DNA from 2 places in the Streptomyces sp. LX-29 genome. Region 2 is predicted to be linked to the other one. Evidence: riboswitches for the same ligand, from Rfam matches in the RefSeq annotation. Region 2 holds a riboswitch; the other holds the start of a gene.
The links. Region 2 has a riboswitch for cobalamin ahead of LRS74_RS03725 (hypothetical protein). Riboswitches for the same ligand answer to the same signal wherever they lie in the genome.

Region 1 (4,662 bases), 1.7 Mb from region 2:
TTCTGCAGCTCCATGAAGGCGAACGGGTTCTCCGAGCCGTAGCGCACCGGCAGTCCGAGGCGGGCCAGCCGCTGGTCGGCGACGCACTGGAGGTACTCGCGCATCGAGTCGGTGTTCATGCCCGGCAGGCCGTCGCCGCACAGGTCACGGGCGAACTGCAGCTCGGCCTCGACGGCCTCCTCCAGCATCGCGGTGACCTGCTTGCCCATGTCGTCGTCGAAGAGGTCCGGCTCCTCCTCGCGGACCGTGTCCACGACCTGGAAGGCGAAGTCCATGTGCATGGACTCGTCCCGGAACACCCAGTTGGTGCCGGTCGCCAGGCCGTGCAGCAGGCCGCGCGAGCGGAACCAGTAGACGTACGCGAAGGCGCCGTAGAAGAACAGGCCCTCGATGCACGCCGCGAAGCAGATCAGGTTGAGGAGGAACCGGCGCCGGTCCTCCTTGGTCTCCAGCCGGTCCAGCTTCTCGACCTCGTTGATCCACTTGAAGCAGAACTGCGCCTTCTCGCGGATCGAGGGGATGTTCTCGACCGCGGCGAACGCCGCCACGCGGTCGTCCGGGTCGGGCAGGTAGGTGTCCAGCAGCGTCAGATAGAACTGGACGTGCACGGCCTCCTCGAAGAGCTGCCGCGACAGGTACAGCCGGCCCTCGGGGGAGTTGATGTGCTTGTAGAGCGTCAGCACCAGGTTGTTGGCCACGATCGAGTCGCCGGTGGCGAAGAACGCCACCAGACGGCCGATCAGGTGCTGCTCACCCGGGGAGAGCTTGGCGAGGTCGGCCACGTCGGAGTGGAGGTCGACCTCCTCCACCGTCCAGGTGTTCTTGATCGCGTTGCGGTAGTGCTCGTAGAACGCCGGGTACCGCATCGGCCGCAGCGTCAGCTCGAACCCCGGGTCCAGCAGGTTCTTGGGACGGTCGTCGGACGGCTGGGCGTTCACTGGCAGGCCTCGCAGGACTCGGGGTTTTCCAGGGAGCAGGCGATCGCCTCGGCGTCGGGGGCCGCCTGCTGGACGGGGATGGGGGAGGACGCGCGCGCCGACTGGGCGATCCGGGTGGCCGGACGCGAGCGCAGGTAGTACGTGGTCTTGATGCCCTGCTTCCAGGCGTACGCGTACATCGAGCTGAGCTTGCCGATGGTGGGCGAGGCCATGAAGAGGTTGAGCGACTGGCTCTGGTCGAGGAACGGCGTGCGGGCCGCGGCCATGTCGATCAGCGCGCGCTGCGGGATCTCCCACGCGGTGCGGTACAGGTCCCGGATGTCCTGCGGCACCCAGTTGAAGTCCTGGACCGAGCCGTTGGACTCGCGCAGCGCCTCACGGGTCTGCGCGTCCCAGACGCCGAGCTTCTTCAGGTCGTCGATCAGGTAGGAGTTCACCTGGAGGAACTCGCCGCTGAGCGTCTCGCGCTTGAACAGGTTGGAGACCTGCGGCTCGATGCACTCGTACACGCCCGCGATGGAGGCGATGGTGGCGGTCGGGGCGATCGCCAGCAGCAGCGAGTTGCGCATACCGGTCTGTGCCATCCGGGTGCGCAGCGCCTCCCAGCGCTCCGGCCAGGTCCGCCGCGCGGCGGCGTAGTGGTCCGGGTGCAGCACGCCGCGGGCGGTGCGGGTCTCCTCCCAGGCCGGGTGCGGGCCGTGCCGCTCGGCGAGGTCGCAGGAGGCCTCGTAGGCGGCCAGCATGATGCGCTCGGAGATCCTGGTGGAGAGCTCCTTGGCCTCGGCCGAGTCGAACGGCAGCCGCAGCTTGAAGAACACGTCCTGAAGGCCCATCAGGCCCAGACCCACCGGCCGCCAGCGGCTGTTGGACGCCCCGGCCTGCTCGGTCGGGTAGAAGTTGATGTCCACGACGCGGTCGAGGAAGGTGACGGCGGTGCGGACGGTGGCGTCCAGTCGCTCCCAGTCCATCTGCCCGTCGGCGCCGAGGTGCGCGGAGAGGTTGACCGAGCCGAGGTTGCAGACGGCGGTCTCGCCGTCGTTGGTGACCTCCAGGATCTCCGTGCAGAGGTTGGAGGAGTGGATGACCTTGCCGGGCTCGGCGGTCTGGTTGGCGGTGCGGTTGGCGGCGTCCTTGAACGTCATCCAGCCGTTGCCGGTCTGCGCCAGGGTGCGCATCATCCGGGCGTACAGCACGCGCGCGGCGATGGTCTTGACGGCCTTGCCCTCGGCCTCGGCCTTGCGGTAGGCGGCGTCGAACTCCTCGCCCCACAGGTCCACCAGCTCCGGCACGTCGGCCGGGGAGAACAGCGACCACTCGGCGTCGGTCTCGACGCGGCGCATGAACTCGTCCGGGATCCAGTGCGCGATGTTGAGGTTGTGGGTGCGGCGGGCCTCCTCACCGGTGTTGTCCCGCAGCTCCAGGAACTCCTCGATGTCCGCGTGCCAGGACTCCAGGTAGACGCAGGCCGCGCCCTTGCGCCGGCCGCCCTGGTTGACGGCGGCGACGGAGGCGTCGAGGGTGCGCAGGAACGGCACGATGCCGTTGGAGTGGCCGTTGGTGCCGCGGATCAGCGAACCGCGGGCCCGGATCCGGGAGTAGGACAGGCCGATGCCGCCGGCGTGCTTCGACAGCCGCGCCACCTGGTGGTAGCGGTCGTAGATCGAGTCCAGCTCGTCCAGCGGGGAGTCCAGCAGATAGCAGGAGGACATCTGCGGGTGGCGGGTGCCGGAGTTGAAGAGCGTGGGGGAGCTGGGCAGGTAGGAGAGCGAGCTGGTGAGGCCGTACAGCTCGCAGACGTCCTCCAGCGCCCGCTCGGAGAGGTCCTCGGCCAGACCGCAGGCCACACGCAGCAGGAAGTGCTGCGGGGTCTCGACCACCTGACGGGTGATCGGGTGGCGCAAAAGGTAGCGGCTGTGCAGGGTGCGCAGGCCGAAGTAGCCGAAGCGGTCGTCGGCGCCGTCGGCGACGGTCTTCTCCACCAGCGCGTCCAGCCGCGCGGCGTGGGCGCGGACGAACGCGACGGTGGTGTCGGCGATCAGGCCCTCGCGGTGCCCGACCTCGACGGAGGCGGAGAAGGAGACCGCACCCTGCCCGGCCGCCTCCTCCGCGATGGCGATGGTCAGCAGGCGCGCGGCGAGCCTGGAGTACTCGGGCTCCTCGGCGATCAGGCCGGCGGCCGCCTCGATGGCGAGGGTGCGCAGCTCCGCTTCGTCGGAACCGGCGTGGCGGCCGCGCAGGGCGGCGGCCGCGACCTTGCCGGGGTCGGTGGCGGGCAGGTCCGCGGTGAGGTCCGTCAGAGTGCGCAGCAGGGCGGTGCCCGGTGCGTCGGCTACGGCCTTCGGGTCCGCTGCCTCTGAGACCGGATCGGCGGGCGCGATGGTCACGGGATGCTCTCCCTCGCTCGGCTGGGGGCCTGCGGAGGGGTGGTGCGCGATGGCCGCGTGCGGGCATGCCGAACCGAACGGAAGGCACACCGCGCAGCGTCCACCTGCCCAACCCACGAGGCCCGGACGTCTTCGAGGCTGTCGGCAGGTCGTCGGACTCACATGTACGCAAAAAGGCACACGTACACCGTTGCGGGACAGTTCCGGATTCGCACCGGATTCCCCTGCGACGACAGCGAGGATGAGCATACATCTTGTGTTGACCTTCGCATGCGCCCCCACATGTTGTGTCCCGTGGTTACGCGTTTCGCACTGTCGTGCTACTCCCGGTGGGTGTGGCAGCGCGCTGGCGTACGCGCCGGGGGCGGGTCCGGCGCGCGGCGCACAAGGCCCGGGGCGCGCTGTTCCGCCGGTGGCACGGGGCATCCGCGGGGTCGGCACACGGCATGCAGAGGGGGCGCGGCGAGCCTGCCGCGCCCCTGCCCCTCCACGCTACCGCGCCGCCGTGCCCTCATCCCTCCGGCGAGAGCTCCAGAGCGAAGGTGATCAGTGTGAGACCGGGCACTACGGACCAGTCCCGCTCGGGTGTGCGAACGAAGCCGAGTCGCTCGTAGAGCCGGTGGGCGGCCGTCATGTCGGTCTGACTGGACATCACGACACGCTCCCGCCGCAGCTCGCGGGCGCGCCGCAGACAGGCGCGCACCAGCGCCTCCGCGGCGCCCCGGCGGCGCGCGGCGGACCGCACGGCCAGCATGCGGAACTCCGCCTCGCCGGGGCGCGCCAGGTTCGCGTACGCCCCTCCCTCACCCACGAAGGCGACCGCGCCGAGGAGCGGGCCGCCGGCCGCGTCGGCGGCCACCAGCACGTCGCAGTGGCGGGCCCGGTGCCGGGCGTCGCGCAGCTCGGCCAGATAGGGGCTGTCGGCCCCGCGATGCAGCAGTCCGTCTCCGAGGTAGACCTCCACGGTGAGCTCCCCGACCTCGTCCAGCTCCTCGTCCCGCGCGTTCCTGACGATGATGTCCATAGACCGCAGTGTGGCGTGGTGGAGAGGGTGCGCGCCCCGGTGACCCCTGATGCGGCGGGCGTATGGAGTCGCCGGCCGGCGCCCCGGGCATCGATCGCGCCCCGGGACCGGGACCGGTTGTCGGGCCTCGGTGTGCTCGGTGTGCTCGGCCGCGGTGGCGAGGGGTCGGGGGCGGGGTGGCCGGTCGCGACCCTTCACGAGCTCGGGGGAATGATGCGCGGACGCGGACGGTTGGGCTTGACGGCGGGACGACGGCGACGGGGGTGATCATGGTGGCGGTGCCGACCGGGGGCGTCTTCGCCCGGCATCTGAGGCG
Region 2 (4,662 bases):
GGTCGCGCCCATGCCGACCAGCACGTCGTCCTCGACGGTGCACCCGTGCAGCACCACGTTGTGCCCGACGGTCACCCGCTCGCCGACGGTGACCGGAAAGCCCGGATCGACGTGAACGGTGCAGTTGTCCTGAATATTGCTGTCGGCGCCCAGCACGATCGGGCCGCAGTCGGCCCGGAGCACCGCGTGGTACCAGACGCTGCTGCCCGCGGCCAGGGTGACGTCGCCGATCACCACCGACGTCGGCGCCGTGTACGCCCGCGGGTCCACCCGCGGCTCCGCCTCGCCCAGGGCCGCGATCAGCGCCCCGTCGGTCACCGTCGTCTCGTCTGCCACTGCCGTCTCCTCACCCTTGCCACCTCGGTTGACGGCACCGTATGCGACCTGCGGGGCGGCCGGTATGTGATCTCCGCATCAGGAACGCCTTTCCGTCCGCCGCCCGCTGTGATTACGTTGCCCGTGCAGCTGGTTCGCCCCGTCCGCCAGGCGGGACGCGTCGTAAGAGGGAACCCGGTGGAAGTCCGGGACTGCCCCGCAGCGGTGAGTGGGAACGACCGCCGTCATACGCACTGGGCCCGGCCGGGTCTGGGAAGCGACGGCCAGTAGGAGCCTCGTACGACACGAGGCGTGCCCGCGAGTCCGAAGACCTGCCACTGCCCGCGCGCCGGATGGGCGCGTGGCGGATCTCGGCGACCATCGAGGGACGGGTCGGCGGTGCGGCGGGCGCACCCGGAGCGGGTGCCGTGTCCCGCCGTCCCTTCGCGCCCTCGTCCGGTCCCGGGTGACCGTGACTCGCGAAGGAGAGTTCCGTGCCCCAGGCCACCGTGTACGACCACCCCCGGCAGGACTGCGGCCAAGTGGCGGGGCGGGCCGTCGGGTTCGGCGGGATCCCGGTCGCCGTTGACGTCGTCGACGGGGACGACCCCGTCGACGACCTCGACGGGGACGGCGCCCTCCCGAGGGCCGACCACTCCCGGACGCGGATTCCCGGGCCCACGACCCGCCGGTAGCTCGCGGGCCACACCACCTGTCGGTGGCTCGCGGCTCAGGGCCGCGGGTCTCCCATCGAAAGCTGAGGCTCCCTCAATGGGCCGCACCACCACGGTCGGCCGGGCCCACAAGGCGCCTGCCGACTCCCGGGTCACGCTCGCCCACATCATGAGCGAGCACGACACCAACCTCTACGGCACCATCCACGGCGGGGTCGTGATGAAGCTCATCGACGACGCGGCCGCCGCCGCGGCCGGCCGCCACGCCGACGGCCCCGCGGTCACGGTGTCGGTGAACCGGATGAGCTTCCTCGCTCCGGTCCGGGCCGGCGACCTGCTCACCATCCACGCCGAACTGCTCCGCGCCGGACGCACCTCGATGGTGGTGGTCGTACGGGTCACCGCCGAGCGCTGGAACACCTCCGGGCCGGTAGCCGAGGTGGCCACCGCCGAGTTGGCGTTCGTCGCGATCGACGCGGACGGTCGGCCGCGCCCCGTGCCGGCGCTCGACACCGACTCGACCGACACCGACTCGACCGACACCGACTCGACCGACACCGACTCGACCGACACTGGCCAAATCGACTGACGAACCGTCACCATCCGGGCCGGAAAGGGGATTCCGGCCCGGACGCGGCGGGCGTACACTCGTTCGCAGCCCGACCATACGGGCGATACAACTTCATGCGTACGCGACTGGGGAAAGCCGGTGGGAATCCGGCACTGACCTGCAACCGTGAGCGGCGGAGAGCCTCTTCGCCGCGAGTCGGACCGCCCGGCGCGATACGTGCACCGCTTCCCACTGTCACGGTCTGCAGCGTGGAGCCTTGAGCCCCTCGGTTCCGCGTCGTCGCGGCGAGGGCGCGCGGGGACGCCTCGACTCGGGCCCCGGACCGAAGGGCTCCCTCAGATGGCCCGTGCGTTACGCGCGTACCTCGCCGTGCTCGCGCTGCTGTTCGCCGTGGCCGGGTGGGGGCTCGCGGCGGCCGGAAGCGCCGCCGCCGTGGACACCAGCCGCGGACGGCCCGGTTTCTGCCCCGACGCGAACGGCGTCACCGTCGTCGTCGACTTCCGCGAGCTGGGCGGCACCACCATCGTGCGCTGCGCGGTGGGCCGCCAGGCCACCGGGCTGGCAGCCCTGAAGGCCGCGGGCATCCACGTCACCGGCACCAACCGGTGGGGCGAGGCATTCATCTGCCGGCTGGAGAACAAGCCGGGGCCGGAGAGCGAGCCGTGCATCGACACCCCGCCGACCCGGGCCTACTGGTCGTACTGGCACGCGCCCAACGGCGGCCGGTGGAGCTACAGCCAGTACGGCGCCACCTACCGCACCCCGCCCACCGGCAGCTTCGAAGGATGGTCGTTCTCGCTCGACCGGGAGGCGGACGAGGCGGCCGAGCCCCGCGTCGCGCCCCGGCGGCCCGCCCCGTCCACCCCGCCCGCACCGCCCTCCAAGCCCCAGCCCGGCGGCGGGGGTTCCGGCTCCGGTCAGGGCGACGGTGTGGACCCGGGCCCGGCTCCGGGCACGGACCCGGGCAACGGCGCGGGCCGGGGCGGCGACGGAGGCGCCGAGGACGCGCCGCGGACCGGAGACGAGCGGCCCGACCGGCGACCCGCCTCCGGTGATCAGGACCAGACCGACGACGCCGACGCCGACGACCCGGACGCCGCCCGCGACGGGGGCGAGCGGCAGGCCGACGAGGAGGGACCGGCGGGCCGGGCGCGCCCGAGCGGCTCCCCCTCCGCCGCGGGCCCGGCCGCCCCGTCCGACCCCAAGGCGCCGCCCAGCCCGACCGAGGCCGCCGACTGGACCGGCGGCGAGGAGCAGCCGGTGGAGACCGCCGCCCACGACAGCGACATCCCCACCGGAACCCTGCTCGGAGCCGGCGCCGCGGCCGCCCTGGCCGCCTTCGCGGGCGTCACCGCCTGGCGCCGCCGCGCGGCGGGCACGCAGGACCGCACCCGGTGATCGCACGGCTCCGCCCCCTGCCCCGGGCGGTCCACCCCGGTGCCTGGTGGCTCTGGGCGCTCGGGCTGGCCGCCACCGCCGGCCGCACCGCCAACCCGGTGCTGCTGCTGATGATCCTCGCGGTGGCGGCGCTGGTGGTGGCCCAGCGCCGCACCGACGCGCCCTGGGCCCTGGCCTTCCGGATGTATCTGCTGCTCGGCGCCTTCATCGTCGTCATGCGGGTGGTCTTCAGGATCGTCTTCGGCGGCGGGCAGGGGGACACCGTCCTCTTCACCCTGCCCGAGATCCCACTGCCCCACTGGGCCGCCGGCATCCGGCTGTTCGGCCCGGTCGCCGCCGAACAGCTGCTGGGCGGGCTCTACGACGGACTGAGGCTGGCCACCATGGTGATCTGCGTGGGCGCGGCCAACGCCCTGGCCAATCCCAAGCGGATGCTCAAGGCCCTGCCCGGCGCGCTCTACGAGGTCGGCACCGCCGTCGTCATCACCCTCACCGTGGCGCCCCAGCTCGTCGAGAGCGTCCAACGGGTGCGCCGGGCACGACTGCTGAGGGGCGGGCAGGGCAAGGGTGTCGGCGCGCTGCGCGGCATCGTGATCCCCGTCCTGGAGGACGCGATGAACCGCTCGCTGGCCCTGGCAGCCGCCATGGCCTCGCACGGGTACGGCCGCACCGGACGCACCGCACCGCGCGCCCGACGGCTCACCGGCACGCTGGTCGTCTGCGGCCTGCTGGGCGTGTGCGCCGGGCTGTACGGGGCGATGGGCGCCAGCACCCCGCCGTACCTCGGCACCCCGCTGCTGCTGGCCGGGCTGGCGCTTGCCGGCTGCGGGTTCGCCCTCGGCGGCCGACGGGTCAGCCGCTCCAGCTACCGGCCGGATCCCTGGCGCGCCGCCGAGTGGCTCACCGCTGCCTCCGGCATCGCCGCGGCCGTCCTGATGTACGTCGTCTCGCGCACCGACGCCGCCTCCCTCTACCCCTCGCTGTCACCGCTGACCTGGCCCGAGGTGGAGCCGCTGCCCGCGCTGGCGGTGCTGCTGGGCGCGCTGCCCGCCTGGCTGACGCCCGCCCCGCCCCGCCCGCTGCCGAGCCCCACCGGGACCGGGCGGGACGACCGCCGGCTTCCCGACGGCCCTCAGCACCCCCACGACGACCGCCGGCACCCCCACGACCGCCAGAACCCCCACGACCCCCAGCACCCCCACGACCGCCAGAACCTCCGGGAGACCGTCGCGTGATCCGCTTCGACCAGGTGACCTTCAGCTACACCGGAGCCGTGCGCCCCGCGCTGCGCGAAGTGGACCTGCACATCGGCGAGGGCGAGCTGTGCCTGGTCACCGGACGGACCGGAGCGGGCAAGTCCACGCTGCTGGGCGCGGTCAACGGACTGGTGCCGCACTTCACCGGCGGCCATCTGCGGGGCCGGGTCAGCGTCGACGGCATCGGCACCGAGGACCGGCCGCCGCAGGAGTTCGCGCACCTGGTCGGCGTGGTCGGCCAGGACCCGCTGGCCGGGTTCGTCACCGACACGGTCGAGGAGGAGCTCGCCTACGCCATGGAGCAGTTGGCGATTCCGCCGGAGACCATGCGCAAGCGCGTCGAGGAGACCCTGGACCTGCTGGGCATCGCCGAGCTGCGGCACCGTCCGCTCCGCACCCTCTCCGGCGGGCAGCAGCAGCGGGTCGCCATCGGGGCCGTGCTCACCGC

Region 1: it holds a riboswitch for cobalamin, as region 2 does, so the genes downstream of both, LRS74_RS10860 (ribonucleoside-diphosphate reductase subunit alpha) here and LRS74_RS03725 (hypothetical protein) in region 2, are expected to answer to the same signal.

The regions. Positions count from the first base shown of each region.
Region 1 is NZ_CP089746.1:2,559,697-2,564,358, reverse strand. Features, by position in the region: gene LRS74_RS10865 (ribonucleotide-diphosphate reductase subunit beta) at 1-866, opposite strand, end outside; gene LRS74_RS10860 (ribonucleoside-diphosphate reductase subunit alpha) at 935-3,322, opposite strand; cobalamin riboswitch at 3,448-3,588, opposite strand; gene LRS74_RS10855 (GNAT family N-acetyltransferase) at 3,834-4,346, opposite strand.
Region 2 is NZ_CP089746.1:837,212-841,873, reverse strand. Features, by position in the region: gene LRS74_RS03740 (gamma carbonic anhydrase family protein) at 1-318, opposite strand, end outside; cobalamin riboswitch at 450-670, shown strand; gene LRS74_RS03735 (hypothetical protein) at 810-1,010, shown strand; gene LRS74_RS03730 (acyl-CoA thioesterase) at 1,087-1,578, shown strand; cobalamin riboswitch at 1,642-1,783, shown strand; gene LRS74_RS03725 (hypothetical protein) at 1,900-2,958, shown strand; gene LRS74_RS03720 (energy-coupling factor transporter transmembrane component T) at 2,955-4,193, shown strand; gene LRS74_RS03715 (ABC transporter ATP-binding protein) at 4,190-4,662, shown strand, end outside.